Regions from separate parts of the Pseudomonas sp. AC255 genome, predicted to be linked through region 3. Evidence: predicted binding sites of a transcription regulator. Region 3 holds the regulator's gene; each other region holds the start of a gene.
What was found. The regulator FliA, encoded in region 3, starts transcription of late flagellar genes. The targets are predictions, from matches to a motif close to CTAAAGTTTNNNNNNNNNNNGCCGNTAA.

Region 1 (10,456 bases), 3.3 Mb from region 3:
TCAGCGCGCTGCTGCTCGGGCTGGTGGTCGGCAGCTTCCTCAACGTAGTGGTCTGGCGCCTGCCGAAGATGCTCGAGCGCGACTGGCGCCAGCAGGCCCATGATGTGCTCGGCCTGCCCACTGAAACGCCTGTGCCGACCTACAACCTGATGCTGCCGCACTCCGCGTGCCCGCATTGCGGACACCGGATCCGCCCTTGGGAAAACATTCCGCTGCTCAGTTATCTGTGGCTGCGCGGGCGATGCTCAGGCTGCTCGGCGCCGATCAGCAAACGTTACCCGCTGACCGAACTGGCCTGCGGCGTCCTCTCGGCATTCATTGCCTGGCATCTCGGCTTCGGTTGGCCGGCAGGTCTGCTGATCTTGCTGACATGGGGCTTGCTGGCGATGAGTCTGATCGACTGCGAACATCAGCTGCTGCCCGATGTGCTGGTGCTGCCGCTGCTGTGGCTGGGGCTGATCGTCAACAGCTTCGGCGTGTTCGTGGCGTTGCCCGATGCGTTGTGGGGCGCGGTCGCGGGTTATCTGGCGCTGTGGTCGGTGTTCTGGCTGTTCAAACTGCTCACCGGCAAGGACGGTATCGGCCATGGCGATTTCAAGCTGTTGGCCTTGCTCGGCGCATGGGGTGGCTGGCAGATTCTGCCGCTGACGATTCTTCTATCTTCCCTGGTGGGGGCGATATTGGGCGTTGTCATGCTGCGTCTGCGCGCCCAGGAAACCTCGACGCCGATCCCCTTCGGACCCTTTCTGGCAATTGCCGGCTGGATTGCCTTGCTCTGGGGTGGTCAAATAACCGACTTCTATTGGCAGTCTGTCGGTTTGAAATGAATACCCCTGTGGAAAAACCCTGGATTCTCGGCCTGACCGGCGGCATCGGCAGCGGCAAAAGTGCGGCGGCGCAGCACTTCATCGATCTCGGTGTGCATGTGGTGGATGCCGATCATGCGGCGCGCTGGGTAGTCGAACCGGGGCGTTCGGCGCTGGCGAAAATCGCCGAGCATTTCGGTTCCGGCGTGTTGCAGGCCGATGGCACGCTGGACCGCGCCGCCCTGCGCAAACTGATTTTTGAAGACCCTGAACAGCGGCGTTGGCTAGAGGCGCTGTTGCATCCCTTGATCGGCGAAGAAATCGCTCATCATCTGGCGCAGGCAAAATCGCCTTACGCGATTCTGGTTTCACCGTTGCTGATCGAGTCCGGGCAATACGCGATGACCCAGCGCATTCTGGTCATCGATGCGCCGCAACCACTGCAGATCGAACGCACCTTGCAGCGTGACCAGACCAGCGAAGCGCAGGTGCAGGCGATCCTCAAGGCGCAATCGAGCCGTGAAGACCGCGTGAGCCGTGCCGACGACGTGATCGTCAACGACCGCGACCTCGCCTGGCTGCACAGCGAGGTCGAGCGTCTGCATCACTTTTATCTGACTTTATCCGGAGGCCAAGCATGAGCCAGATTCCAACCGTTGAATGCCCAACCTGCGGCGCCCCCGTCGAATTCACCCCGGCGAACAAATTCCGTCCGTTTTGCTCCGATCGCTGCAAACTGATCGACCTCGGCGCCTGGGCCTCGGAAGAACACAAGATTCCGGTCGCCCCGGATGCCGAGGACGAGCTGTTTTCCGGCGATTTCGATCCGCGTCACTGATCGCTGATCAGGGCCGCATAAAGCCGTAGTCCTGACTGTCGTCGAGGTTCTCCGCGAGAAAGCGCAACTCGTCGGCCAGGTCTTCGGCATTGCGCACTGCCTTGCTTTGCTGCACCACGGCGCTGAGCAGGGCGCGCAAACTCAGGCCCGGGTCAAAGCCCACTTCCTGCGCCAGCTCCAGACTCTGCCGGGTTTCCTGCCGCGCCCATTCATAAACGCCCATGCCACTGCTCCTGAAGGAATTTGCGCGAGCATGAAATCTCTGCGGCATGGCCGGTTTGATGTGGATCAAGACTTCGGATCGTCGTCCTTCCACGGCGCCGAAAGGTAACGGGTGCGGTTGAAGGTCTCCAGCCACTCCGGGCAGAACACCACCAATGCACTGACGACCATGCCGTTGATAAAAGCCTCGGGAAACAGCAGCAACCACAGGTAGCCGACGAAATCTTCCAGCCATTCCGGCATGGCGAAGAGGCCGTCGTACCACAGCAGCGTCAGGCTGAGGATCAGGCACAACAGGCCGGACAACGCGGCGGCGAAGAAACCGGAACAGAAGATGTAAACGAACGGATTTCGTGGCTGCGCACGCTCGACCAGAATCGCCACGCATTCGGTGATCAGCACTGGCAGCAGAATCAGCAACGCGCCATTGACGCCGACCGCTGCGAGATCCTGTCGCCCCAACAACACCAGGCCAATCTGCGCAACCAGCCCGCCGACAATCGCCAGCGGCCAATCGAGCAGCAGCGTGACCGCGGTCATGCCGATGAAGTGATACGACACGCCGGTGTCGAAATCCCTGCGCACCAGCCACAGCAGAAACAGCGCGAACACCGTGCCGAACAGCAAGTGCTGCCGACGACTGTCGCTGAACAGCTCGACCCATGGCGCACGCATGATCGCCCAGAGCAGCGCCGGCAGATAAATCAGCCAGCCGAGTGTCAGGCTTGCCGTTGAAAGCAGTTCGGCACCGATCATGATTCCCTCACCTGCTACTCGACACGCTTTTTGTAGGAGCTGCCGAAGGCTGCGATCTTTTGATCTTGTTTATAAAAGCAAAAGATCGCAGCCTTCGGCAGCTCCTACAAGGGCGCAATCGCGCGACGTTTATGTCTGAGCCGATGCAAAGCTATCTGCTTGTCGCATTTGGACGCTAAGCTTGGGCTTATGGATGATTCAGATTATTTACGCCTGCTGACCATCGCGGCCGAGCAAGCCAACGCGTTCCTGTCCAATGCCCGCAAATGGGAGCGTGAGCGTTGGGTCTGCCAGCGCCTGCTGCAAGGTCTGAACATCCCCTACCGCGCCGACGAGTTCGCCCCGGCCGGTGAGCCGCCGGACGTGTTGTTCCGCGATGCCAATTTCGAAGTTTTTTTCGTCCTCGATGAAGGCCGCCGTCTCAATGATGAATGGCGCGACGAGTTGCAGCGTCGGCGCAGTGCGTTTTCCCTGAGCCAACTGGTGCGCCGCGAAGCCAAGCCCAAACGCATCCCGGCCAATGAATTTCTCCTGCGCCTGGCGCCAACCCTGCGCAAGAAGGCGCACAACTACAAGGAACGCGGCATGGATCTGGGTGAACTGGACATCATCGCCTTCGCCAGCCTCAAGCGCGAAGTGCTCGACCTCAACAGTCATTTCCCGCCACCGACCGAATATCTGCGTCAGGGCTGGCGCTCGCTGTCGCTGGTCGGCCCGACATTCGCCAGGGTGCTGTTTGCTCATCCCGACGCGCCGGACTTTCTGCGCAGCAACCTCGGCCGCAGCATTGTGTTCGACGTGGGTATCAGCCTGTGACGCCGCTGCAGCAGTTGATCGCTGAGGTTCCGCAAACCGGTCGTGTGCGCTGGATCGGTGTGCGTCCAGAATCCCGTGGGCCGATGCTTGAGCTGGACGCGGTCGAGGCGCGGCTGGAAGCCGGGCTCACCGGCGACCACGCCCGCCCGGGCGTTCGCAATGCGCGACAGGTGACGCTGATTCAGTGGGAGCACTTGGCGGTGATCAATGCATTGATGGGCCGTCCCGATGACGAGCCGGTCCGGCCTGAAGATCTGCGGCGCAATCTCGTTATAAGCGGAATCAATTTGTTTAGCCTGAAGGGGCGGCGCTTTCGCATCGGGCAAGCGATACTCGAAACCACTGGCTGGTGTCAGCCCTGCGCACGTTTGCAGAACAATCTCGGCCCGGGCACTTTCCAGGCCGTGCGCGGGCATGGCGGGATCACCGCGCGGGTGTTACAAAGCGGCATCATTCGCCTCGACGATAGCGTGTGCGTCGAACCGGTCCCGGACAGCGGCTACGCTGCGTTCAATCCGGGCTGAAAACCGCTGTAGCCTGTGCTCATTCAGTAACGTCTACCTGACGAGGCAAATATGACCAGCCGCCTGAACCCCGAAGACCAAAAGCATGTCGAAGAGTACCTGCAATTGTCCCAACACCGTGTCGAGCGCCGGCCTTTCCGGCCGTGGATGCTCCTGGTGCTGGTGCTGGCAGTGACCATTGGTCTGGGCCTGTTGAGCCGATTTATCAGTTACCTGACGTTATGAGCTGCCTTGCGCTCCCTCGGGTAACCGCACCGATTTCCTTTAAAAACCTTGCGAGTTATCCCTATGTCCCATCGTATTGTCATTGTCGGCGGCGGCGCCGGCGGTCTGGAGTTGGCTACCCGTCTGGGTAAGACTCTGGGCAAGCGCGGCACGGCCAGCGTGATGCTGGTCGACGCGAACCTGACCCACATCTGGAAACCGCTGCTGCACGAAGTGGCCGCCGGTTCCCTGAACTCCTCCGAAGACGAACTCAATTATGTCGCCCAGGCGAAATGGAACCACTTCGAGTTCCAGCTCGGGCGCATGAGCGGTCTCGATCGCGCACAGAAGAAAATCCAGCTGGCGGCAACCTATGACGAAAACGGCGTCGAACTGGTGCCGGCGCGTGAAGTGGCTTATGACTCGCTGGTGATCAGCGTCGGCAGCACCACCAACGATTTCGGCACCCAGGGCGCGGCGCAGCATTGCCTGTTTCTTGATACGCGCAAACAGGCCGAGCGCTTCCATCAGCAATTGCTCAACCATTATCTGCGCGCCCACGCCGGGCAGACCGATGTGGTCGAGCAAATCAGCGTGGCCATCGTCGGCGCTGGCGCCACCGGCGTCGAATTGGCGGCAGAACTGCACAACGCCGCCCATGAATTGGCCGCGTACGGTCTGGACCGGATCAAACCGGAAAACATGCACATCACGCTGATCGAAGCCGGCCCACGGGTGCTGCCTGCCCTGCCGGAGCGCATCAGCGGGCCGGTGCACAAGACGCTGGAAAAGCTCGGGGTCAATGTGATGACCAACGCAGCAGTCAGCGAAGTGACTGCCGACAGCCTGATCACCGCCGATGGCAACGAGATCAAGGCCAGCCTGAAAGTCTGGGCTGCCGGCATCCGCGCACCGGGTTTCCTCAAGGACATTGACGGTCTGGAAACCAATCGCATCAATCAGCTGCAAGTGCTGCCGACTCTGCAAACCACTCGCGACGAAAACATTTTTGCCTTCGGTGACTGCGCGGCCTGTCCGCAACCGGGCACCGATCGCAACGTGCCGCCACGGGCACAAGCGGCGCATCAACAGGCGTCGCTGCTGGCCAAGTCGCTGAAACTGCGCATCGAAGGCAAGTCCCTGCCGGAGTACAAATACACCGACTACGGCTCGCTGATTTCGCTGTCGCGTTTTTCAGCTGTGGGTAACTTGATGGGTAACCTGACCGGCAGCGTGATGCTCGAAGGCTGGCTGGCGCGGATGTTCTATGTGTCGCTGTACCGTATGCACCAGATGGCGCTGTACGGGCCGTTCCGCACGGCGATGCTGATGCTGGGCAGCAAGATTGGTCGTGGCACCGAACCGCGTCTGAAACTGCACTAGGGCCAACATCTGTGGGAGCTGGCTTGCCAGCGATGGCGCCGGGTCAGTTGATATTTCTGTCGCCTGACCCACCGCTATCGCGGGCAAGCCCGGCTCCCACAGGTTTTCGTGCTGCTCGAAGATCCGGCGCATTCGCGAGCAGCCTCGCTCCCACCTTTGATCTTTATTCCAAGCCCCGCATCGCGCGGGGCTTTTTATTGGCTGTCGATCAGAGCTGAAAGCGTCGCACCATGCCCTGTAGCGCATTGGCCAGTTGCGACAGCTCATGGCTCGACGCGCTTGTCTGATCAGCACCCGCAGCCGAACGCACCGACAGGTCGCGAATGTTCACCAGATTGCGATCCACTTCCCGCGCCACTTGCGCCTGCTCCTCGGCGGCGCTGGCGATCACGAGGTTGCGCTCGTGAATCTCGTGCACCGACGCCGTGATCGTCACCAACGCCTCACCTGCCCGCTCTGCGAGAACCAGCGTACTCGCCGCACGAGATGCGCTGGCCTGCATTGACTCCAGCGCCTGGCTCGAACCGCTGCGCATGCCTTGCACCATCTGTTCGATTTCCTGCGTCGATTGCTGGGTGCGATACGCCAGCGCGCGCACCTCATCGGCTACCACCGCAAAACCTCGACCGCTTTCGCCCGCACGTGCTGCCTCGATGGCAGCGTTGAGCGCCAGCAGATTGGTCTGCTCAGCGATTGCGCGAATCACGTCCAGAACCTTGCCGATGTCTTGCGATTGATTGGCCAGCGACTGCACCAGTTCGCCGGTGTTCTGTACATCACTGGCCAGGGCGTTGATCGCACTGGCGGTTTCGCTGACGCGCTCCTGGCCCAATTGCGCCGATTGACTGGACTGGCGCGTGGCATCGGACGTCGACACCGCGTTGCGCGCGACCTCCTCCACCGCAGCGGTCATCTCGTTGACCGCAGTGGCAGCTTGTTCGATTTCGTTGTTCTGCTCTTGCAGGCCTTGGGTGCTGTCGACGGTGACGGCGCTCAGTTCGTCAGCGGCGGTGGCCAGTTGTGTGGCTGAGCCGCTGATACCTTGCAGCGTCTCGCGCAGGTTCTGTTGCATCGTCGCCAAGGCCTTGAGCAAGCGGCTGACTTCGTCGTTGCCATGGGTTTCGATCGGCCGCGTGAGATCGCCCTTGGCGACACTTTCTGCGGCATCCACGGCGCTGCTCAGCGGGCGCACGATACTGCGCGTAAGCAACATCGCCAGCGCCACCGTGGCCAGCGCTGCCAGACCAATGAACAGGCTGACGATGGTCCGCGAGGTTTCATAATGCGCGGCGGACTTCTCGCTTTCGGCGGCGACCTGGCGGGCGAACAGATCGGCGAGATCGTTGAGTTGCTTGCCGGAGCCGTCGACCACGGTCTTCATGTCAACCAGCAACAATTTGGTCAACTCGTCACGCTTGCCTTGCTCGGCGAGGGTGAATGACTGGGCGATGCCGGTGCGATAGGCGGCGAAGGTTTTCTTGAACTGGTCATACAGCTGCTGACCTTCGGCAGTGTCGACCAGTTTGTCGTAGGCGGCGATCTTCTCGCTCAGTTCCTTGTCGCGGGTGTCCATCTGGCCGCGATAGGTGGCGATATTGGCCGGATCCTGATCGAGCGCCATGCGCAGGGAGATGGTACGGATGCGCAACATCAGTTCGCGGATCTCGTCGCCGCCACGGATGCTCGGCAACCAGCGGTTCTCCACCGCCACCTCGCTGTCGCGAATGCTCGACATCTGCCCCAGCGCAAACACGCCGAGCAAGGCCACCAACACCGCGATCAGGGCAAATCCCAGGGCAGCCCGGGGAGCAATATTCAACTGACGAAGCAACATGACAAACGCCCTTATTCTTGTAGTGGCCAGGTTCAAGGGGCGAAGCGTTGGCAGTCCCCTCGTGTTAGCGGGCTATCGGCAGGTTGTATGACGACTTGAAGGGATTCGCCTTTCGGCAGGCAAAAAAATCCCCGCATCTTTCGATACGAGGATTTTCAATATGGTCGGGGTAAGGGGATTCGAACTCCTGACATCCTGCTCCCAAAGCAGGCGCGCTACCGGACTGCGCTATACCCCGGTAAAAAAAGGCGACCTTTCAAAGATCGCCTTCTTCGATCAGCGCTTTTGGCCTCTGATCTTAAGATTCGATCCCAGCGCAAACTGGTTTCAAAAATGGTGGGTCGTGTGGGATTCGAACCTACGACCAATTGGTTAAAAGCCAACTGCTCTACCAACTGAGCTAACGACCCAAATATGGTCGGGGTAAGGGGATTCGAACTCCTGACATCCTGCTCCCAAAGCAGGCGCGCTACCGGACTGCGCTATACCCCGGTTTGAAATTGGCTCCGTGACCAGGACTCGAACCTGGGACCCAATGATTAACAGTCATTTGCTCTACCGACTGAGCTATCACGGAACTACACATTTCAATTTACAACGGTGAAGCTTTGTTGCATCTCGCCACCCGTTCGCATCGCTGCGTTCGTGTGTCTGAGGCGCGCTATTCTACAACCTAGAACACCTCTGTCAACCCCCTAAATTGCTTTCAAGTTAATGATTTGCAACTTATTTCAGATTCCAACCCGGTGGGTTGAAACGCTGCCGGTGACTGACTGCGGGGCGCACTTTACAAGCCTTTTCCTTTGAGTTCAACAGCCTGGCGAAAAAAGGCCTCGCAATGCGAGGCCTTCCCGGTTTCATTGCCGCTGAGGCTTAGCCGAAAACGATTTCGTCGTTCTCGACCTTGCCGGTGGCGGTGTCGCCCGGCATGAAATGACCCGACAGGATCAACTGCGCCAGCGGGTTTTCGATCCAGCGCTGGATCGCCCGTTTCAAAGGACGTGCGCCATACACCGGGTCGTAACCGACGGCGATCAGCTTGTCCATCGCTTCCGGGCTCAGCTCCAGCTTCAGCTCGCGCTCGGCCAGGCGGCTGCGCAGGCGGCCCAACTGGATCTCGGTGATGCCGGCGATCTGATCCCGCGCCAGCGGCTCGAAGATCACCACTTCGTCAACCCGGTTGATGAACTCAGGACGGAAGTGCGAGGTCAGCGCGTCCATCACCGCAGCGCGCTGCGCCTCGCGATCACCGACCAGCTCCTGGATCTGCATCGACCCGAGGTTGGAGGTCATCACGATCACCGTGTTGCGGAAGTCCACCGTACGCCCGTGACTGTCGGTCAGACGGCCATCCTCAAGCACTTGAAGGAGGATGTTGAACACATCCGGGTGCGCCTTCTCGACTTCGTCCATCAGGATCACCGAATACGGCTTGCGACGCACCGCTTCGGTCAGGTAGCCGCCCTCTTCATAGCCGACGTAGCCCGGTGGCGCACCAATCAGACGAGCCACGGAGTGTTTCTCCATGAACTCGGACATGTCGATCCGCACCATCGCCTCTTCGGTATCGAAAAGGAATTCGGCCAAAGCCTTGCACAGCTCGGTTTTACCGACACCGGTCGGGCCGAGGAACATGAACGAGCCGCTCGGACGATTCGGGTCGGACAGTCCGGCGCGGGAACGCCGTACGGCGTTGGCCACAGCCACAACCGCTTCTTCCTGACCGATTACCCGTTTGTGCAACAGGCTCTCCATTTTCATCAGCTTGTCGCGCTCGCCTTCGAGCATTTTCGACACCGGGATGCCTGTCCACTTCGACACGACTTCGGCAATCTCTTCTTCAGTCACCTTGCTGCGCAGCAACTGGTTCTCGCTCTTGCCGTGCTGGTCGACCATTTGCAGGCTGCGTTCCAGATCGGGGATCACCCCGTATTGCAACTCGGCCATGCGATTCAGGTCGCCTTTACGGCGCGCGGCTTCCAGTTCCTGGCGCGACTGTTCGATCTTCTGCTGAATCTGCGCAGAACCCTGCACCTCGGCTTTCTCCGAGTTCCAGATTTCCTCCAGATCGGAATACTCACGTTCATGACGCTCGATTTCTTCCTGGAGTTTTTCCAGGCGTTTCTTCGCCGCGTCGTCGCTTTCTTTCTTCAGCGCCTGGGATTCCACCTTCAGCTGAATCAGGCGCCGCTCCAGACGATCGAGTACTTCCGGTTTGGAGTCGATCTCCATGCGGATACGGCTGGCTGCCTCGTCGATCAGGTCGATGGCCTTGTCCGGCAGCTGTCGATCCGTGATGTAGCGATGGCTGAGCTTGGCCGCAGCGATGATCGCGCCGTCGGTGATCGCCACTTTGTGGTGGACCTCGTAACGCTCCTTGAGGCCACGCAGAATGGCAATGGTGTCTTCTTCGCTCGGCTCGTCCACCAGGACTTTCTGGAAACGCCGCTCGAGCGCCGCATCCTTCTCTATATATTGGCGGTACTCGTTGAGCGTGGTCGCGCCGACGCAGTGCAACTCGCCGCGAGCCAGCGCAGGCTTGAGCATGTTGCCGGCGTCCATCGAGCCTTCGCCCTTACCAGCGCCGACCATGGTGTGCAGTTCGTCGATGAACAGAATGATCTGCCCTTCCTGCTTCGACAGTTCGTTGAGCAACGATTTCAGGCGCTCTTCGAACTCGCCGCGATACTTGGCACCGGCAATCAACGCGCCCATGTCCAGCGACAGCAGGCGTTTGCCTTTGAGGCCGTCCGGCACTTCGCCGTTGATGATGCGCTGCGCCAGCCCCTCGGCGATCGCGGTTTTACCCACGCCAGGTTCACCGATCAGCACCGGGTTGTTCTTGGTGCGGCGTTGCAGAACCTGAATGGTGCGACGGATTTCGTCGTCGCGGCCGATCACCGGATCAAGCTTGCCTTCTTCGGCGCGTTTGGTCAGGTCGACTGTGTACTTGTCCAGCGCCTGCCGCGACTCTTCGTGGTTGGCGTCATTTACCGCTTCGCCACCACGCAGGTTGTTGATCGCGTTTTCCAGGGCTTTCTTGCTCACGCCTTGGCCGAGCAGCAACTTGCCG
Region 2 (10,456 bases), 1.2 Mb from region 3:
CCTACATTCCTTTCCTCCTTCGCTCACAGCGACCTTCGAGGAAAGCCATGCCAACCTGTGTTTTATTCATCCGCCATTCGTCTCGCTACATCCACGCGTGCAGTGCCCACAGCATCGTCGGCGCGATCCGCCTGCACACGGTGGTATGAGCATGCGCAAGGCATTGTTCATCGGCATCAACGATTACACGCATATCGGCGGCCTGAGCGGCTGTTGCAACGACGCCATGGCCATGGCTTCGGTGCTGAAAACCAATGCCAACGGCGACCCCAACTTCAAGAATGTCGTGTTGACGTCCGCCGAGGATTATTTGAGCCGGCAAAAACTCGAAGACCAGATCCGCGAGTTGTTTTCCGGTGACTGCAACGTCGCTCTGCTGTATTTCGCCGGCCATGGCGGTTTCGACGCCGACACTGACGAAGGCATGTTGATCGCGCAGGACTACCGCAACGCCAAGGACGGCATCCGCATCAGCGACATCCTGAACTGGGCGGACAAGGCCACGCGGATCAAAAACAAAGTGATTATCCTCGACTGCTGCGAAAGCGGTTCGGCCGGCGAAGTGCGCGCCTTGCGCAGCGAGAGCAGCATGGTCAGCGAGGGTATGACGATCCTCACCGCCTGCAAAAAAGCCGAGCCGGCAATGGAGGGCGCGCAGCACGGCGTGTTCACCGGCCTGCTCCTGCAAGCGCTGCACGGCGGCGCGGCGAATATCCTCGGCAAAATCACCCCCGGCAGTCTGTATTCCTTTGTCGACAACGCCCTCGGCGCCTGGGAACAGCGTCCGGTGTTCAAGACCAATGTGTCGCAGTTCATTTCCCTGCGCGAAGTCTCGCCGCTGATCCCCAAGGAGATCCTGCGCAAATTGCCCGACTGGTTCGCCGAAGCCGAATCGGTCTACCCGCTCGACCCCAGCTATGAGCCCACCGAAATGGTGTTCATAGCGGAGCACGGCGAGGTCTTCGCCCAGTTGCAGAAGTGCAACCGCCACAGCCTGATCGAGCCGGTCGACGCCGAGCACATGTACTACGCCGCCATTCACTCGACCGGCTGCCGCCTGACGGCACTCGGCGCCTATTACCGCGAACTCGCCCTCAAAGGACATTTCTGATGCCTGTCTTCATCAGCTACCGCCACATGGATCGCGCCCATGCGATCGCCATCAACACCCGCCTGACCCAGGCGAAGATCAGGACTTACCTCGACGTACTGGATCCGGAATCGCAGACCACCGACGACATCACCGGAGTCATTACCCGCAACATCACCGAGTGCACGCATCTGCTGGCGGTGGTGTCGGAGACAACTGCACTGTCGTGGTGGGTGCCGTTCGAAATTGGCGAGGCGACGATCAGCAATCGGCGGATCTGTACGTTCAAGACCGGACCTGCGCAACTGCCGATCTATCTGGACAAATGGCCGAAGCTGAGCACGGCCAGCGATCTGGATTTCTTTATCGATGCGTATCGTGATGAGGTGTCGAACAAGCGGTCGATGGCGCTGGATTCGATCAGCGAATCGGTCAAAGGGGCTTACAAGCGCGATGCAGAGATGTTTCATGAACAGCTGAAGAACCGGATTCGTCGGGGATTCTGAGACTGGGCCGGCTTGTGATAGCCAAAAAAAGCCGACATCACTGTCGGCTTTTTTCACTTACTGCTTCGGCGCAGGCGCAGGCGCCGCCCCACCCGGCTCAGCCGGTTTCGGCGCCGCATCGTCAAACAGATTCAACCGCTCGCGCAACTCGTGAGCCGGCACCGGCTGTTTGTCCGCCGGCAACGCATTCGGATCAACCGGGGCTGCCGGAGCAGCACCGTTCTGCCCCTGATCCGCCGGTTTCGCTGCCTCAGGCCCCTGCGCACCTTCGATGGCGGCCTGGGCTTTCTTGGTCAGCACGACAATATCGATCCGGCGGTTGACCGGGTTGAACGGGTTTTCCCGATCGAACAACGCCGACGAGGCATAACCGACCACCCGCGCCACCTGCGCATCCGGATAGCTGCCCGCGACCAGGGCACGGCGAGCCGCGTTGGCGCGGTTGGCCGAAAGCTCCCAGTTGCCGTAATCGCCAGTGCCAATGTACGGCTTGGCGTCGGTGTGGCCGCTGATACTGATCTTGTTCGGCACCGCTTTGATGGTGTCGGCCATGGCCAGCAGGATGTCCTCGAAGTACGGTTTCAGGCGTGCGGAACCTGAGTCGAACATCGGCCGGTTCTCGGCGTCCATGATCTGGATGCGCAAGCCGTTCGGCGTGATTTCGAAGAGGATCTGATCCTTGAACTTCTGCAGTTGCGGGTTCTCGTCGACCTTGTTCTGCAGTTCTTGCAGGAGCAGTTCGAGACGCTCCTTCTCGACCTGCTCGGCCATGCCTTCAACCTGATCGGTGTCGACCGTAACCTTGTCCGGTTGCGGTTGCGACTTCACTTCCGGGTTGAGGGTGTTTTCCGGCGCCAGGGTCGGCGTGCCACCCAAGTCGATGATGTACGGCGTGCCGCTTTCGGAGAAGCCGACCGGGTCCTTGAAATAACCGGCGATGGCGATCTTCTGTTCCGGCGTAGCGGTGGACAGCAGCCACAGCACGAGGAAGAACGCCATCATCGCCGTGGCAAAGTCGGCGAAGGCGATTTTCCACGCCCCGCCGTGGTGCCCGGCGGCAATGCGCTTGACGCGCTTGACGATGATCGGCTGATTATTTTCCATGACTTAGCGACCGCGAACCGCTTGTTCCAGCTCGGCGAAGCTTGGACGGTGCGCCGGGTACAGAACCTTGCGCCCGAACTCGACCGCCAGCGACGGCGGCATGCCGGACGCCGAAGCCACCAGCGAGGCCTTGATGGCTTCGTAGACGTTGAGCTCTTCCTTGGCATCGTGGGCCAGGGAATGCGCCAGCGGACCGAAGAAACCGTATGCCGCGAGAATACCGAAGAAGGTACCGACCAGTGCCGCACCCACGTGCAGACCGATCGACGCCTGGTCGCCCTCGCCCAGCGAGGCCATGGTCACCACGATACCGAGTACCGCCGCAACGATACCGAAACCGGGCATGCCGTCGGCGATGCCGTTGACTGCGTGCGATGGGTGCTCGAGGTCTTCCTTGAGGCTGTACAGTTCCATGTCGAACAGGCCTTCCAGTTCGTGCGGAGCCATGTTGCCGGAGGACATGATGCGCAGGTAATCGCAGACGAACGCGGTCATGCGTTCATCCTTGAGCACCGCTGGGTACTTGGCGAAGATCGGGCTCGCGGCGGCATCTTCGATGTCGCCTTCGATCGCCATCATGCCTTCGCGGCGGCTCTTGTTGAGGATCTCGTAGATCAGCCCGAGCACTTCCAGGTAGAAGGTGTGGGTGAAACGCGAACCGAACATGCTCAGGGATTTCTTGAGCACGTGCATCGTCATGTAACCGGGGTTGGCCTGGAGGAACGCGCCGAGGGCCGCACCACCGATGATCAACACCTCGAAGGGCTGGATCAGGGCGGCAATCTTGCCGTGGGAGAGCACGTATCCGCCGAGCACGCTCGCGAATACGACGATGATGCCGATAATTTTAGCCATAGGTAGAAGGTACTTGTTTAAGTCGGGTTCAAGGTCATATTCGGAAGTTAAAAAATCTCTTCTTCTACTTATCGGCAAAACTGCGCCAGACTATAGCCAGTTCAGGCGAAAAGCCAATTTAGCCCATGCCGGGCGCGTCTACAGTCAGTGAAGATCTCGTCCAGACATGGCTAATGAAACGAACATTCCATCGGTAATACCGACCACGCTCCAGGCTTGGGTCAAGCTGCTCGACAGCGTCCGCCTGCCCGTACCACAAGAGGCTCACGACAAAGTCTGCCGGGCGATCCGCGACAATCGCAGCTCGCTGCGCGACATCGCCGATCTGATGCAGGACAGCCCGGCGCTGGCCTTGAGCGTCATCCGTGAGGCGAATCGTCACACCCACGGCACCATGGCCGCGCCGGCGGAAAATCTTGAGGTGGCAATCAATCGCCTGGGCCTTGCCCGCACCGAAGAATTGCTCGCGCGCCTGCCCGCCGAACCGCACCGGCAAATCCCCAAGGCTTTGCGCCAATTGCAACTGATCAGCCAACACGCGACACAACAGGCCAACGGTTTTTTTGCCAGTCGTCTGGCGCGGCTGTGGCAGGACATCCACTGGGGCAGTCTGCTGTTCTTGTCGCCGCTGTGGCCGTTGGCGCTGACCTATCCGCAGTTGCTCGAAGAGTGGGAACTGCGCGTGATCCACAAGGGCGAGTCGGCACGTGTGGTCGAAAAGCAATTGTTCGGCGTGCGCCTGTTGAAGATCGCCGAGGCACTGGTCCACGCCTGGCATCTGCCGATCTGGGTCGAGCAAGGCTACAAATTGCTGCTCAGCGAACAACGCGAACTGGTCAAAGTGCTGCGCATCGCCCGCGACAGTGAACACCCGCTGCGCCAGCAGAATCGCCTCGACGATGACCCGACATTGCGCCGCTGGCTCAACCAGCCGGCGAATACCGTGCTGCTGGCCAATGGGCTGGCGCTGTCGGCGCAACAGGCCTGGGACAGTCCGCACAGCAAGCGCTGGCAGTACCTGACCAGCCTCTATCTGCAGATTTCCATGGACGAAGTGCAGCAACAGTTGCACCAGCAAGCGGCGAACAGCGCGCGTCAGCATGCGATGCCTGATTTATGGCACCCGGCGGTTTCGCTGATCTGGCCGTGGGGCACTCGTCGCTTGCCGGCCGGCATGCTCCCGGCCGCAGCGCCGAATGCGGATGACTTGGGCCAGTGGCGTCGGCAATGCGCCGAACTGCTCGCCGAGCCCAGCCGCTTCACCAATGCCATGAGCCTGACCGTCGCCGCCCGCGAGGCACTGGTGGCTAGCGGCATGCGTCGGGTGATGATTCTGATGGCCGACCGCACACACACGACCCTGCGCGTGCACCAGACCGCCGGTTTGCCGAAGGATGCGGCGGCGCTGAGTTTTGCCGTCGGCCAAAGCAAAGTCCTGCAACGCCTGCTCGCTCAGCAGGCGCAGGTGCGGATCACGCCGGAGAACAACGGGCAATTCTCGGCCTTATTGCCAGCGAGCCTGCGCACGTTGTTTCGCGGTGAGCATCTGTTCCTGCGTTCGCTGGTGAATAACGGCCGGGTGATCATGATCGTCGTTGCCGATCAGGGCGGCGGGCCGTTCGCCGACATCACCGTACAAGCCTTCGGCAAAACCGTGCAGTGCATCGAAAAAGCCCTGCACAGCTTTAGCAGCCGTGGCCAATGAGCCTGCGCTACAATCCTCCCCTTTGTGCTCTGGAGACCTCACATGTCTGACTTCTCTGGCTTGCCGCTTGTCATCGAGCCGAGCGACCTGCTGCCGCGTCTGGAGTCCCCGGAACTGATCCTGGTGGACCTGACCAGCCCTGCCCGGTATGCCGAAGGTCACTTGCCCGGCGCACGTTTTGTCGACCCGAAACGCACCCAGCTCGGCCAGCCACCGGCCCCCGGGCTGATGCCGGCGAAGGCCGATCTGGAAGCGTTGTTTGGTGAGCTCGGTCATCGCAAAGACGCGGTCTACGTCGTGTATGACGATGAAGGCGGCGGCTGGGCCGGGCGTTTCATCTGGCTGCTCGATGTCATTGGCCACGACAAGTACCACTATATAGACGGTGGTCTTCCGGCCTGGCTGGCGGACGGCATGCCCATGTCGATTCAAGTGCCGGCCGCCGTCGGTGGCCCAGTGTCGCTGACCCTGCACGACGAACCGACCGCCACCCGCGAATACCTGCAAAGCCGTCTCGGCGCGGCCGATCTGGCGATCTGGGACGCGCGTGGGCCGCTGGAATATTCCGGCGAGAAAGTCCTCGCCGCCAAGGGTGGCCACATCCCCGGTGCGGTCAATTTCGAATGGACTGCCGGCATGGACCAGACGCGTCAGTTGCGTATCCGCAGCGACATGCCGCAGATCCTCGAAAACCTCGGGATCACCAAGGACAAGGAAATCATTACCCACTGCCAGACCCATCACCGGTCGGGCTTCACTTATCTGGTGGCCAAAGCCCTCGGTTATCCGCGGGTCAAGGGCTACGCCGGTTCCTGGGGCGAATGGGGCAACCACCCTGACACGCCAGTCGAGATTTAAGGTTTTTAAGGACAACTAATGAAAGAGCGTCTGTTTATCCTCAGCCAGTACCTGCTGCCGCATCACCTGCTGTCGCGCCTGGCCGGCTGCATCGCCGAATGCCGCGTGCGCTGGTTCAAGAATGCCTTCACGCAATGGTTTGCCAAGCGTTATCAAGTGGACATGTCGCAAGCACTGGTCGAAGACCTGACCGCTTACGAGCACTTCAACGCCTTCTTCACGCGTGCTCTGAAAGACGGCGCGCGTCCACTGGACGAGACGCCGGGCGCGATCCTCAGCCCGGCCGACGGTGCGGTCAGCCAGCTCGGCCCGATCGAGCACGGTCGTGTGTTCCAGGCCAAGGGCCACAGCTTCAGCGTGCTGGAGTTGCTCGGCGGGGATGCGGCCAACGCAGCGCCGTTCATGGGCGGCGACTTCGCTACCATTTACCTGTCGCCTAAGGACTACCACCGCGTGCACATGCCGCTGGCCGGCACCCTGCGCGAAATGGTCTACATCCCGGGCCGCATTTTCTCGGTGAACCAGACCACTGCCGAAAACGTCCCGGAGCTGTTCGCCCGCAACGAGCGCGTGGCGTGCATTTTCGATACAGAACGCGGGCCGATGGCCGTGGTGCTGGTCGGTGCGATGATTGTCGCTTCGATCGAAACCATGTGGGCCGGTCTGGTCACGCCACCGAAGCGCGAGCTGAAAACCTTCCGCTACGACGAAGCCGCACGCGCACCGATTCATCTGGAAAAAGGCGCGGAACTTGGGCGCTTCAAGCTGGGTTCGACGGCGATCGTGCTGTTTGGCCCGGATCAGGTGAAGTGGGCGGAAGAGCTGGTGGCCGGTTCACCCGTGCAGATGGGCCAAGGCCTGGCACTGCCAAAAGCGTGACTCTGTTCGCGGAAGCAGCCGAGGCTGCTTCCGCAAACCGCGGCATTTGCTGCTATGGTTTTGCTCATGAGCCAGACCCTCTTCTCTCCCAAGCTGCGCGCTCCGACTCCCACGCAAACGCGCCTGTCGTTCTGCGACGCCAGCCCGCGCGACCTCAAGCGCTGGATCGCCAGCCTGCCCAAAGCCAACATCGGCGAAACCGCCCGCCTGCTGTATCAAGGCCTCGGCGAACTGAACCTGTTGCTCACTCCCAGCGACAATCGCCTGCAACTCCTGGAACTGCTGCGGCCCGAGGTGTATTTCGTCTGCCAGCATCTGGAACGGCACTTTCTGCATCAGGCGATCATGCTCGACGAGCGTTCGCGCAAAGTCAGCAACCTGTGTCAGGCGCTGCAAGGTCAGTTGGCCATCGGCTATAAACAGATCGTTCTGCGCATCCTGCCCAAATACAGCAAGGATCGCGCGACGTTGGTCGGCACCGCCTTGCAACGCGCGGCGCATGCCCTCAAGGCGCAACTGGTGCGCGCCACGCAGCTGTACAGTTCACCGCCGGAACACGCGTGGCTGGAATTGCATCAGCTGTATCGCAGCGCTGCGCAATTACAGCTGCAACAACGGCGGCTGCGCGATGATCTGGCGTTTTTGACCAGCGAATTGAGCGTCGAACAGACCTACATCGCCGCACTGCTATTGGGCAGTGCCCGGTGCAATCAATTACGCCAGAGCCAGATTGCTCGTCTGGCCGAGGTGATCGAGCCATGGAGCGCCCTGCTCAAGCTGCATCCCGACAGCGCCGACGACGGCTTGTTTGCGGTCAGTCCGGAACTCGATGTCGGCCCGCGCTACCGCAAAATGTTTCGCAGTGAACAACAGAGCGCGCTCCTGGGCTTCGACCCGCAGCCCTTGGTCAAGCAGCTCGAAACGCACCTGCTGCAGCAGCCGACTTCGCCCCCTGCCTGTTTCCGCCGGTCTCAGCATCGATACCCTGCAACATCTGCACGCGACCTGGGGCCAGGCTGCCGAACGCAGTTTTCAGCGCAGCGCCGGCCAGGGCACATTGACCGTGTGCGTCGGCATGAGCGCCCTGCACTTCTACCTCGGCGGCGAGCGCACCTTCAGCGAGTTGCTCAAACATCCCGGTGCCCGCGCGGCAAATTTCAGCAGCGTGGTGGCCAACGGCGAAAAGGACAGCTGGAGTCAGGCGTTCGACGCTGCCCCGCAAAGTAACGATGAACTGTTGCCGTACGAGGAAATCCAGTACGACCAGTTGAGCGAGGATGAAGGCCCCGGCAACTCGCCGAACTATCCGACTTACGCCTTGCCGGTGATCAACCATAGCCCCGGCGGCTATTGCCTGGCCTGGCCGAGCGAGGTGCCGGCGGAATTGCAGGCCGGGGAAATGCTCGGCATTCAGGACAGCGAGGGCAAAGGCTGGAGCATTGCGGTGATTCGCTGGATCCGCCAGGTGCGCGGTAGCGGCACGCAGATGGGCATTGAACTGGTCGCGCCACACGCGCAGCCGTGCGGGCTGCAACTGGTTCGTTCCAAGGACGATCACAGCCATTATCTGCGCGGTTTGCTGTTGCCGGAGATCAGCGCGATCGATGTGCCGGCCACCGTGCTTGCGCCGCGCCTGCCGTTCCAGGAAGGCAACAAGGTGTTGATCAACACCCAGGGCGAAGAACACCGCGCCGGGCTGGATCGGCGGGTGGCGAGTACGCACAGCTTCAACCAGTTCGCCTATCGCTCGCTGGATCCAGCGCAGAATGGCGGGGGTGAGGAGGATTTTGATTCGTTGTGGAATTCGCTTTAAAGCAAAAGATCGCAGCCTTCGGCAGCTCCTACAGGGAAATGCATTCCAAATGTAGGAGCTGCCGAAGGCTGCGATCTTTGTGCTTTGTCAGTTACAACTGCCCGTCACGATCCCGGAAACCCAGCAGATACAACACACCATCCAGCCCCAGCGTTGAAATCGCCTGCTTCGCCGACTGCTTGACCAACGGTTTGGCGCGGAACGCCACGCCCAGCCCGGCAATCGCCAGCATCGGCAAGTCGTTGGCGCCGTCGCCGACGGCAATGGTCTGCTCCAGACGCAGACCTTCCTTGTGCGCCAGCTCCTTGAGCAAGTCAGCCTTGCGCTGCGCATCGACAATCGGTTCGATCGCCACGCCGGTGCACTTGCCGTCGACCACTTCCAGCTCGTTGGCGAACACGTAGTCGATGCCCAGCCTGGCTTGCAGCTGCTTGGCGAAATAAGTGAAGCCGCCGGACAGGATGGCGGTTTTGTAGCCGAGCCGCTTGAGTTCGGCGAACAGGGTTTCAGCACCCTCGGTCAGGCGCAGCGAGGCGCCGATCGAGTCGAGCACGCTGACGTCGAGGCCCTTGAGCAGCGCCAGACGCTCCTTGAAGCTGGCGCGGAAATCCAGTTCACCGGCCATGGCGCGCTCGGTGATTTCCGAAACCCGGTCACCCACGCCGGCCGCTTTGGCCAGCTCATCGATGACTTCCGCTTCGATCAGCGTCGAGTCCATGTCGAACACCGCCAGACGCCGGTTGCGGCGAAACAGCGAGTCTTCCTGGAAGGCGATGTCGACGTTCAATTCCTGGGCAACGCTGAGGAATTCGGCGCGCAGGGCCTGCGGATCGGCGGCTTCACCGCGCACGGAAAACTCGATGCAACCCTTGCCCTTGTCGGCCGGCGTGTCCAGCGGCATGCGCCCCGACAGACGGTCGATATGGTCGATGTTCAAGCCATATTTGGCGGTGATCGCGCTGACCGCCTGCAACTGGCCGGCTGTGACTTTGCGCGTCAGCAGGGTAACGATATGGCGTTTCTTGCCCTGATTGCCCACCCACTGCTGGTAATCCTCTTCGGACACCGGGGTGAAACGCACTTGCTGATCCAGTTCGTAGCCCTTGAACAGGATGTCCTTGAGCACTGACTTGCCCTGTTCGGAATCGGGAATTTCAACCAGGATGCCGAACGACAGGGTGTCGTGGATCACCGCCTGACCGATGTCGAGAATGTTCACACCACCTTGTGCCAGAACACCGGTGATGGCCGCTGTCAGACCGGGACGGTCGACTCCCGTGATGTTAATCAGGACGATTTCGCGCAACGCGCACCCCGCAACTGGAAAAAAACCGCATTCTACCCACTTTCAGTGACCATCGGGCACCGCGAGCGCTTTGCCGGTCTGGGGCCTGTCGCTATACTGCGCGTCAACTTCACGGACAAAGAGCCGAGCTCAAGTGAACCGGCCCACGCCAGTCAAAACCGATAACTTCTTCCTGCTGATCTTCCGTGCACTGCGCCACCGCCGTGTACCGATTGCATTGCGCATTGCCAGCCACAACGTGATCCTGGTCGCTCTGGCCCTGGTGATCTATGCCGGGGTGATGGGTCTGCAATTCAAGCAGGCCATGCACGAGCAGGCCGATGCGCTGGGCGAAAGCCTG
Region 3 (10,456 bases):
TGTTCCTCGGTCAGCGGATCGCCGTAGACGAAAATCCCGCCCCAGCTGACGCGACAGACATCGCCGGCCGCGGCGAAGGGATAGGGCGGCGTGCCCTCAGCCTTGCCAATGCTGATCTTCACGCCATCCTTGACGTTGCCTGCGTGGATGCCGTCAAGAATGTCCTGAGGAATGATCATGATCAGTTTGGAATGCCCGTCGTCGCCGTTGTCATCGTGCCCGCCCGGACGAGTGAGCTTGACCAACACCTGCATGACCTCGGACGGTTGATCCGTGCCGCCCAGGGGCTTGACCACATAGGACACCGCGAACTGGCCATCGACCATGTGTCGGGTGGGCACGAACATGCTCAGTTGCGTGCCGACCTCGTTTTTGTCGACGGTTTCAACCCAGACGTTCTGCCCGGCGCCCCAAAAGATGGTCAACCCGTCGCCAGTCGCCATGTTCCCCCACGGGCCGGCGTGGCACCGCAGGCCATTGAGCGGAAAGTTGCCCAGCGCGGCGGCGATGTTAATGCCCCATACGTCGGGGTCCGTCGACACCGGCTCCTTGCTGCCGCCAGGAATGACGAGTTTTGCGAGTAGCAGGGGGTTGTTGGGGCTGGACATGGCATCGACTCCGACGGGAAAGTGACGGAGTGAGTTAACGCCCGTTGCCCGGGTTGCGCACCTGTCAAAGTTGACAGGTGCGCAGTGGTATCCGACGAGTGGTTGTCGTCGCCAACCGGCCCGCAGCCACGCTTGGAATGCGGTCAAACTATGGCAGCGAGCCTGCTCGCGAAGGGGCCTGAAAGGACACCCGATCAATCAACGAGTGTGCGCAATCCCCGGCAGCGTCCGGCGCTGGGATGGTTTGACCAGTCCGGCGAATTCCTGGGCGATGGTTTTGCCCGAGGCGAGGGTTTCACAGGCGTTGGCCAGCAGGTCTTGGTTTGGTGTCGTCAGCGACGGCGTACATCGGAAGGGATTTCCAACTGAGTAGATGATAAGTGGCACGATCGGCGAAAAAATGCGGCGCATCTTTCGAGGCGCCGCAACTCAGAACGTGAACTTGTCAGGGCTTATTGTTTGTCTTGGTCATGCCGGCGCCCATTGTCGACGCACTTGATGTTGATGCCGCCAGGTACGTCACCTCTTTATGTAAACGATCTTGCACCGCACTGCTGTCACCTCCATCCCTTGGCCGTCCCCATGTGACTACTCCACCATCCGCTGTAAGTGCCGCAAAAGCACCATCATTGCCATAAATTGCTATGACCTGTTTAAGTTTATCAGCAACTTCTGTCAAGTCACCGCCCACTTCTGGACGTCCCCAGGCTACGACTGTGCCGTCTTTACGTATCGCCGCAAAAGCTTGGCTACTAGCGCAAACCTGCACGATATCGTTCAGTTTCCCGATTTCAGCGGGCAGTTCGACGGACCCCCAAGTTACAACGCTGCCGCCAGCGCGGCGCGCAACATATCCATACCGATATGGGGTGACTTCCTCAATATCAGTTAGATTGCCAACTAATCCCAGCTTTCCACCCCACCCACTATTCCCCCAAGCTACAAGTTGACCCGTCTTGCGTCTTGCGGTGAACGAATAATAATTTGAGGTGGTTAACTCGACAATGTCGGTCATCGCAGCAATATCGGCAGGCAACGCTCCTCCGAAGTGAGCCGCTCCCCAAGCAATGATTTGGCCATTAGTGCGAAGGCCGGCGAACGCTCCGAGGTTGCCCGTCAATGACTGGATGTCAGTTAATTCGCCCAGTTCAGGGGGGATATCTCCCCCTCGGGCGGAGTCGCCCCAGGTTAAGATTTTTCCGCCAGCCCGTTGCGCGGCGTATGCATATCCAGATGAGAAAATTCTCACAATATCGGTCAGCCCAGCAATTTCAGGGGGAACCACTCCCACTTCATCGCCCCACGCGACAACGCTGCCGGAAGATTTCAAGCCGGCGAAACCTGGCCAATTGCCGACGAGTTGCCGAAACCCCGATGGATCGACATTGCCCATGTTTCCACCGAAGGCTTCCTTGCCCCAGGCAACGACCTTGCCAGTTGGAGAAAGAGCGGCAAAGGCGTGGGACGAACTGTAAACTTTATAATTATCTTTTAAACCAATAATTTCTGGCGGAATACTGCCGCCTACCTCAGGGATGCCCCAGCCCACCAGCTCTCCGTCATTGCGTAAGGCAACGAACGCTCCTGTGCCGCCAGTTATATTAATGGGGTTGAGTGTGAGTTGCTGTTCGCCGTGACGTACATACAACGGCTCACGAGGGCGGAAATCTCTCCAGCTACTCGCTGTTACCCATATTTCACTGCTTGGGTATTTCCACTCGACCAAGAGAGGTTCGTAGGTGTCATCCAGGGCCGTCAGTATTGGCTGACCGTCTCCGAAAGTCATATTGTTGTTGAGCGAGCGTGATCCAATAATATTCATATTGATGCCCTCTTGTAGTTGTAGAGCGTTTGCAGTGGTGTGCAAGTGCCTGGATTATTGTTGCCGCGCCTGATGGTGCAGAAAAGCGCGGGGTTGGACCGACCGTTGACGATTGGTGGGCTCAGGGCGAGGACGGAGTAGTCTGAAGGGGGTGAGTTGGGCATGAGTAGCGCTCCTGCGCAGTGGGAAAAGGCAGGGTCATCAAAGCGCTTTATCGCAGGTCACGCACCTGTCAAACCTGACAGGTATTGGCGGTTTTTCGATAGGTGGTCATTGCTTGAAAGAAGAAGCCACCGTTTCGGTTAATTCGGAGCGGCAGCTTTTTGGAGGGAGATAGCGCCTGTGGGACAGCCTTCGCGAGCAGGCTCGCTCCCACAGGGATCATCGGGAGGGTGTTACTGCGGCAACTCCAGATTATCCAGCACCCGATTCACTGCCAATTCCCCGAGCATGATCAACTGCGCAATCCCCATCAGCGTTCGGCGCTGGGATGGTTTCACCAGTCCGGCGAATTCCTGGGCGATGGTTTTGGCCGAGGCGAGGGTTTCGCAGGCGTTGGCCAGCAGGTCTTCGTTTTTCGTGTCGGCGGTGACGGCGTACATGGCGCGGGGACTGAAGGGCGGTGGGGTCGAGCCGGGTGGGCAGAGGTAGTGGTCGAGGGCGCGGTCGGCGGCTTGGTGGAGTTTTTTTGAATCGAGGGATTCGTAGGGGGAGGTGGGGTCGGATTCGGGCGGGTTGGGTGTTGGTTTGATCATGGTGAAGCTCCTTTGAAGTGGAGCCGCTACAACCTGTCGCTAAACAGGGAGGGTGGCGGCTGTACGCGGGTTAGCGAACCGGTCAAAGGCACCCGGCAGACCCGAAGGTCTCCCGCATACAGCCACCATGACGAAATCGCGAACATACAGATCCGCAACGAAGCCTGGAACGCTGATGCACCTTTGACTTGAGTTCGAGTCGCTAAACCCGATCGCTGATTCGTCAGCGACCGGACCACGATAGAACTCGACCCCAAAGCGCACAAGCCGGCGGATTCTGGCTTGCCTGTAGGCAATGGCGCAAGGATTTGTAGCCTTGAGACCGTGTCTGCAGGTGTCTTTTAAACAGCTTCGTTTAAACCCAAAAACTTGTGCCGGATATGATGGCCTCTTCGCGAGCAGTCTCGCTCCCACAGGGGCCGTATTCCAAATGTCCGATTGGGAATGCATTTCAAGCGGTGGGAGCGAGCCTGCTCGCGAAGGGGCCAGCCCAATCAGCCGATAAATCCCAAGTAAACCCTCTCTATTTCATTCCCCGGCAAAAGTTGGAAAGCTTCTTGCAATAGCCGCCCTGCGCCCGTTCGGGGCGTCAAAAGTTTGCTTTAAAGGAACGGGGAAAACCGGTGGATCGCACTCAGTTATTCAATACAGCACGCACCAACGTTGCCGACCTCAGTCGAGGCAATCTGGGCGTGCCGTTGTTGCTGCTGGTCATGCTGGCGATGATGATGTTGCCCGTACCGCCGTTCCTGCTCGACGTCTTCTTTACCTTCAACATTGCCCTGTCCATCGTCGTCCTGCTGGTCTGCGTGTATGCGCTGCGGCCGCTGGATTTCGCCGTGTTCCCGACGATTCTGCTGGTGGCGACGCTGCTGCGACTGGCGTTGAACGTGGCCTCGACGCGAGTGGTCATGCTCCACGGTCAGGACGGCCACGCCGCTGCCGGTAAGGTGATTCAGGCGTTCGGTGAGGTGGTGATCGGCGGTAACTACGTGGTCGGTATCGTGGTCTTCGCGATCCTCATGATCATCAACTTCGTCGTGGTGACCAAGGGTGCCGGGCGGATTTCCGAGGTGAGCGCGCGCTTCACCCTCGATGCGATGCCCGGCAAACAAATGGCGATCGACGCCGACCTCAACGCCGGCCTGATCGACCAGAACCAGGCCAAGTCGCGCCGTCAGGAAGTCGCCCAGGAGGCGGAGTTCTACGGTTCGATGGACGGTGCCAGCAAGTTCGTCCGTGGTGACGCCATCGCCGGCCTGCTGATTCTGTTCATCAACCTCATCGGCGGCATGGCCGTGGGTATCTTCCAGCACGGCATGAGCTTCGGCGATGCGGGCAAGGTTTACGCCTTGCTGACCATCGGTGACGGTTTAGTGGCGCAATTGCCATCACTGTTGTTATCTACAGCAGCGGCGATCATGGTGACCCGTGCTTCCGGCTCGGAAGACATGGGCAAGCAGATCAACCGCCAGATGTTCGCCTCGCCGAAAGCGCTGGCCGTGGCCGCTGGTTTGATGGCGGTGATGGGTCTGGTGCCGGGCATGCCGCACTTCTCCTTCCTGAGCATGGCCGCGCTGGCTGCGGGCGGCGCGTACCTGTTCTGGAAAAAGCAGAACGTTGCCAAGGTCGTGGCGCTGGAAGAGGTCAAGCGTCAGCAGGAACTGCTGCCGTCGCCGGCCCGCGCCATGGAAACCAAAGAGCTGGGCTGGGACGACGTCACGCCGATCGACATGATCGGCCTGGAAGTTGGCTATCGCCTGATTCCGCTGGTAGACCGCAATCAGGGTGGGCAATTGCTCGCGCGGATCAAGGGTGTGCGCAAGAAGCTCTCGCAGGATCTGGGCTTCCTGATGCCGACCGTGCACATCCGCGACAACCTTGATCTGGCGCCGAGCGCGTATCGCTTGACGCTGATGGGCGTGATTCTCGCTGAGGCCGAGATCTACCCGGACCGCGAACTGGCGATCAACCCCGGCCAGGTGTATGGCTCGCTCAACGGGATCAACGCCAAAGATCCGGCTTTCGGCCTGGAGGCGGTGTGGATCGAAATCAGCCAGCGCGCCCAGGCGCAATCACTCGGCTACACCGTGGTCGACGCCAGCACCGTGGTCGCCACGCACTTGAACCAGATTCTGTACAAGCACTCCAGTGAGCTGATTGGCCACGAGGAAGTGCAGCAACTCATGCAATTGCTGGCCAAGAGCTCGCCGAAACTGGCGGAAGAGCTGGTGCCGGGCGTGGTTTCGCTGTCGCAGTTGCTCAAGGTCCTGCAAGCGCTGCTCGCCGAGCACGTGCCGGTGCGCGACATCCGCAGCATCGCCGAAGCGATCGCGAACAACGCCGCGAAGAGTCAAGATACCGCCGCGCTGGTCGCCGCTGTGCGGGTCGGCGTATCCCGTGCAATCGTCCAAAGCATTGTAGGCACTGAGTCCGAGCTGCCTGTAATCACATTGGAACCAAGGTTGGAACAGATATTGCTCAATAGTCTGCAGAAGGCAGGACAAGGCTCGGAAGAGGGCGTTCTGCTGGAGCCGAGCATGGCCGAGAAGCTGCAACGTTCGTTGATCGAAGCGGCCCAGCGTCAGGAAATGCAAGGCCAACCGGTGATCCTGCTGGTAGCAGGCCCGATTCGCGCGATGCTCTCGCGTTTCGGCCGCCTCGCAGTGCCAGGGCTGCATGTACTGGCCTACCAGGAAGTACCGGACAACAAGCAAGTGACCATCGTTGCGACAGTAGGGCCCAACGGCTGAGGTAGTGGTTTATGCAAGTTAAGCGTTTTTTCGCCGCCGATATGCGTCAGGCCATGAAGCTGGTTCGCGATGAGCTGGGCGCTGATGCCGCCATCATCGGCAACCGCCGCATTGCCGGCGGCGTCGAGTTGACGGCGGCTCTGGATTACAAATTGTCGGCGCTGGCGCCACGGGTTCCGAACATGGAACTCGAAGACGAGCTGCGCAAGACCCAGTCGCGCATCGTCACCGCCCAGGCCGAGCTGAGCCTGCGTGGCGAAGCCGACGGCAACACCAATCAGCAGTTGTTCGCCGGGCTGCCGTTGACCGCAGGCCTGCCGCTGACCGCTGCCGAGCCGCTGAGCGAGCCAACCTACGCTGCCCCGGCGCGTCCGGCTGCAGCGCCTGCGCAGGCCTCGGCGGGTGTCGATCCGCGAGCACTGGATTCGATGCGTTTTGAATTGAACAGCCTGCGAGAGCTGATGGAAGTGCAGCTCGGCACCCTGGCCTGGAATCAGTTGCAAGGCAGCCGTCCGGCCCAGGCCAATCTGTATCGCCGTCTGCAGCGCATCGGCCTGTCCGGCCCGCTGTCGCGCGATCTGTTGGCGATGATCACCGATATCGAAGAACCCCGTCAGGCCTGGCGCATGCTGCTGGCGCACCTGGCGCGGATGATTGCCGTACCGGAAGTCGAGCCGCTGGAAGAGGGCGGTGTGATTGCCATGGTCGGCCCCGCCGGCATGGGCAAGACCACGACGCTGGCCAAGCTCGCCGCGCGTTACGTGCTCAAGTACGGCGCGCAGAACGTTGCACTGGTGAGCATGGACAGCTTCCGCATCGGCGCGCAGGAACAATTGAAAACCCTCGGGCGCATCCTCAACGTGCCGGTAACGCACGTCGATCCGGGTCAGTCGCTGGTGCAGGCATTGGATCCACTGCTACGCAAACGCGTGGTTTTGATCGATACTGCCGGCCTGCAAGCCAGTGATCCGGCGTTGCGCATGCAGCTTGAGAGCCTGGCCGGGCGTGGCATTCGCTCAAAAAATTATCTGGTCCTGGCAACCACCAGCCAGAAACAGGTTCTAACCGCCGCTTATCACAGTTACAAGCGTTGCGGGCTGGCCGGCTGCATCCTGACTAAACTGGATGAAACGGCCAGTCTCGGCGAAGTGTTGAGCCTGGCGATCAGTCATGAATTGCCGGTCGCGTACCTGACCGATGGCCCACGGATTCCGGATGATCTGCATCTGCCGCGTCGTCATCAATTGGTCAGCCGCGCCGTCAGCGTGCAAATGCAGGAAGAACCCAGCGAAGAAGCCATGGCTGACATGTTCGCTGATATCTATCACAGCCCGACCAAGCAGGTTGGCTGAGGTAATCATGAACAGTTTTTGTACCTACATCGATGGTCTGCCACGCATTGTTCCGATCAGGAACGCGCAGCCAGTAATGTGGCCTCCGTCTATGCAAGACAAGGTAAAGAAATAACATGGGCAGCATGCATCCCGTACAGGTGATCGCGGTGACCGGCGGCAAAGGTGGCGTCGGCAAGACTAACGTGTCAGTGAACTTGTCGCTGGCGCTGGCAGAGCTTGGCCGTCGGGTCATGCTGCTGGACGCCGACCTGGGCCTGGCGAACGTCGACGTTCTGCTGGGGCTGACACCCAAGCGCACACTGGCCGACGTCATCGAAGGCCGTTGCGAATTGCGCGACGTGCTGTTGCAAGGCCCGGGCGGGATTCGCATCGTGCCGGCGGCCTCCGGCACGCAGAGCATGGTGCACTTGAGCCCGGCGCAACACGCCGGCCTGATCCAGGCGTTCAGCGACATCGGCGACAATCTCGACGTGCTGGTGATCGACACCGCTGCGGGTATTGGTGACTCGGTAGTCAGTTTCGTACGCGCCGCCCAGGAAGTGTTGCTGGTGGTCTGCGACGAGCCGACTTCGATCACCGACGCTTACGCGCTGATCAAGTTGCTCAACCGCGACTACGGCATGAACCGCTTCCGCGTGCTGGCCAACATGGCGCAGAGCCCGCAGGAAGGGCGCAACCTGTTCGCCAAGTTGACCAAGGTCACGGATCGCTTCCTCGACGTCGCCCTACAATACGTCGGCGCCGTGCCATACGACGAAAGCGTGCGCAAGGCAGTGCAGAAGCAGCGCGCCGTCTACGAAGCCTTTCCCCGTTCCAAGTGCGCACTGGCCTTCAAGGCCATCGCCCAGAAGGTCGATACCTGGCCGCTGCCCGCCAACCCGCGCGGGCATCTGGAATTTTTCGTCGAGCGTCTCGTGCAGCAAACCGCAGGGCCTGTGATATGACCGCCAGTGGCATGAATCTTTACAAAAAGTCGGCGCGTGACGCGCAATACGAATTGATCGAGCGCTACGCGCCGCTGGTCAAGCGCATTGCCTATCACTTGCTGGCGCGCCTGCCGGCCAGCGTGCAGGTCGAAGACCTGATCCAGGCCGGGATGATCGGTTTGCTGGAAGTCTCGACCAAATACGACGCCAGCAAAGGCGCCAGTTTCGAAACGTACGCGGGCATTCGAATCCGCGGCGCGATGCTCGATGAAGTGCGCAAAGGGGATTGGGCACCACGCTCGGTTCACCGTAATACCAGGATGGTCAGCGACGCGATTCGCTCGATTGAAGCTAAAACCGGCCGTGACGCTAAAGATCACGAGGTTGCGGCCGAACTCCAATTGAGTCTCGACGATTACTACGGGATTCTGAATGACACCTTGGGCAGTCGCCTGTTCAGTTTCGACGACCTCTTGCAGGACGGCGAACACGAAGGGCTGCACGAGGATGGCGCCAGTGCTCATATGGAGCCGTCACGCGATCTGGAAGATGAACGCTTCCAGGCGGCGCTGGCGGACGCGATTGCCAATTTGCCGGAGCGTGAGCGACTGGTGTTGGCGCTGTACTACGACGAAGAGCTGAACCTCAAGGAAATCGGTGAAGTCCTTGGCGTCAGTGAATCGCGGGTCAGCCAGTTACACAGCCAGTGCGCGGCCCGTCTGCGGGGGCGTTTGGGGGAGTGGCGAGCGCGCTGAAGGCAGTGTGGGGACACTGCGAAACGAGGCTGGTGCGGTGATGAACGGCGCCGGTCTCGATCCGTTGTGCTCCAGACAAACTTTAAGTGCTGCGCCGATTGATTGAAGTGGCGCGTCCAGGTGCTGGGCGCGTTTAAGACTGCTTGGAGGTCGAATTGAACAAAGACATGAAAATCCTCATCGTTGATGACTTCTCAACGATGCGGCGGATCATCAAGAACCTGCTGCGCGATCTTGGGTTCACCAACACCGTCGAGGCCGACGATGGCACCACTGCCATTCCGGTGCTCAACAGCGGCAGCATCGACTTTCTGGTAACGGACTGGAACATGCCGGGCATGACCGGTATCGACCTGCTGCGTCACGTGCGCGCCGATGAAAAACTCAAGCACCTCCCGGTGTTGATGGTGACTGCTGAAGCCAAACGCGAGCAGATCATCGAGGCCGCTCAGGCCGGTGTGAACGGTTACGTAGTCAAACCTTTCACGGCTCAAGCGTTGAAAGACAAAATCGAGAAGATTTTCGAACGCATCGGCTGATGAATGCGCGGGGGAGCTATGGAGCATAACGAATCATCACAGGGCGATTTCGAATCGACCCTGAAAAAACACGCGGTCGAACTGGTCGAAAGCCTTGAAAAAGGCAAGTTCGGCGACGCGGTGCAACTGATCCATGAGCTCAATCAGACCCGTGACCGCGGCCTGTATCAGGAAGTGGGCAAGCTCACACGTGAACTGCACAGTGCGATCGTCAATTTCCAGATCGATCCGCACATGCCGCAGGCCGAGGAAGTGTCGCAAATCACCGACGCCACCGAACGCCTGGGCTATGTGGTCAAGCTGACGGAAGCCGCGGCCAACCGCACCATGGATCTGGTGGAAAGCGCCACGCCGGTGGTCAACAGTCTCGCTGATGAAGCGCAGACGTTGAGCGCCGATTGGGGCCGCTTCATGCGTCGCGAGGTCGGGGCTGAAGAGTTCCGTGAACTGGCGCGCCGGGTCGACGGTTTTCTGTCACGCAGCAGCACGGACAACCGTGCGGTGTCGAGCAACCTCAACGACATCCTGCTGGCTCAGGATTACCAGGACCTCACAGGTCAAGTGATCAAGCGTGTGACCCAACTGGTCACCGAAGTCGAAAGCAATCTGCTCAAACTCGTGCTCATGGCCAGTCAGGTCGACCGCTTTGCGGGCATCGAACATGACCGCGCCGCAATGCTTGCTGAAAAAGATCCACAAAAACATCTCTCGCAGGGTGAAGGTCCGCAGATTCATGCCGATAAACGAGAAGACGTTGTGTCCGGTCAGGACGATGTGGACGATTTGTTATCCAGCCTTGGATTCTAGAGTTTCGGAATTCGGGTTTTTTGGGTTTTTAGACCTGTAGGAGCACCCCATTAATGAGCTTCGGCGCCGATGAAGAGATCCTTCAGGATTTCCTGGTTGAGGCCGGCGAGATTCTTGAGCAACTGTCCGAACAACT

Region 1: the regulator FliA is predicted to act here: its motif matches at 7,456-7,483, upstream of ACZZ0K_RS01410 (methyl-accepting chemotaxis protein).
Region 2: the regulator FliA is predicted to act here: its motif matches at 3,624-3,651, upstream of motA (flagellar motor stator protein MotA).

Annotation. Positions count from the first base shown of each region.
Region 1 covers NZ_OZ409841.1:280,044-290,499, reverse strand. The annotation lists gene ACZZ0K_RS01455 (prepilin peptidase) at 1-827, shown strand, start outside; gene coaE (dephospho-CoA kinase) at 824-1,447, shown strand; gene yacG (DNA gyrase inhibitor YacG) at 1,444-1,644, shown strand; gene ACZZ0K_RS01440 (hypothetical protein) at 1,652-1,867, opposite strand; gene ACZZ0K_RS01435 (energy-coupling factor ABC transporter permease) at 1,933-2,622, opposite strand; gene ACZZ0K_RS01430 (DUF1780 domain-containing protein) at 2,812-3,438, shown strand; gene ACZZ0K_RS01425 (MOSC domain-containing protein) at 3,435-3,962, shown strand; gene ACZZ0K_RS01420 (DUF3094 domain-containing protein) at 4,014-4,187, shown strand; gene ACZZ0K_RS01415 (NAD(P)/FAD-dependent oxidoreductase) at 4,251-5,549, shown strand; gene ACZZ0K_RS01410 (methyl-accepting chemotaxis protein) at 5,758-7,383, opposite strand; tRNA gene ACZZ0K_RS01405 (tRNA-Pro) at 7,545-7,621, opposite strand; tRNA gene ACZZ0K_RS01400 (tRNA-Lys) at 7,718-7,793, opposite strand; tRNA gene ACZZ0K_RS01395 (tRNA-Pro) at 7,799-7,875, opposite strand; tRNA gene ACZZ0K_RS01390 (tRNA-Asn) at 7,885-7,960, opposite strand; gene clpB (ATP-dependent chaperone ClpB) at 8,257-10,456, opposite strand, start outside.
Region 2 covers NZ_OZ409841.1:4,735,763-4,746,218, forward strand. The annotation lists gene ACZZ0K_RS21405 (caspase family protein) at 152-1,111, shown strand; gene ACZZ0K_RS21410 (toll/interleukin-1 receptor domain-containing protein) at 1,111-1,596, shown strand; gene motB (flagellar motor protein MotB) at 1,654-2,700, opposite strand; gene motA (flagellar motor stator protein MotA) at 2,704-3,555, opposite strand; gene ACZZ0K_RS21425 (HDOD domain-containing protein) at 3,722-5,260, shown strand; gene rhdA (thiosulfate sulfurtransferase) at 5,303-6,118, shown strand; gene asd (archaetidylserine decarboxylase) at 6,137-6,997, shown strand; partial or broken gene ACZZ0K_RS21440 (molecular chaperone) at 7,064-8,810, shown strand; gene serB (phosphoserine phosphatase SerB) at 8,902-10,116, opposite strand; gene ACZZ0K_RS21450 (AhpA/YtjB family protein) at 10,250-10,456, shown strand, end outside.
Region 3 covers NZ_OZ409841.1:3,553,064-3,563,519, reverse strand. The annotation lists gene ACZZ0K_RS16230 (Ig-like domain-containing protein) at 1-608, opposite strand, end outside; gene ACZZ0K_RS16225 (hypothetical protein) at 807-1,019, opposite strand; gene ACZZ0K_RS16220 (hypothetical protein) at 1,054-2,430, opposite strand; gene ACZZ0K_RS16215 (DUF6124 family protein) at 2,826-3,185, opposite strand; gene flhA (flagellar biosynthesis protein FlhA) at 3,809-5,938, shown strand; gene flhF (flagellar biosynthesis protein FlhF) at 5,950-7,290, shown strand; gene fleN (flagellar synthesis regulator FleN) at 7,407-8,237, shown strand; gene fliA (RNA polymerase sigma factor FliA) at 8,234-8,974, shown strand; gene ACZZ0K_RS16190 (chemotaxis response regulator CheY) at 9,142-9,513, shown strand; gene ACZZ0K_RS16185 (protein phosphatase CheZ) at 9,532-10,320, shown strand; gene ACZZ0K_RS16180 (chemotaxis protein CheA) at 10,374-10,456, shown strand, end outside.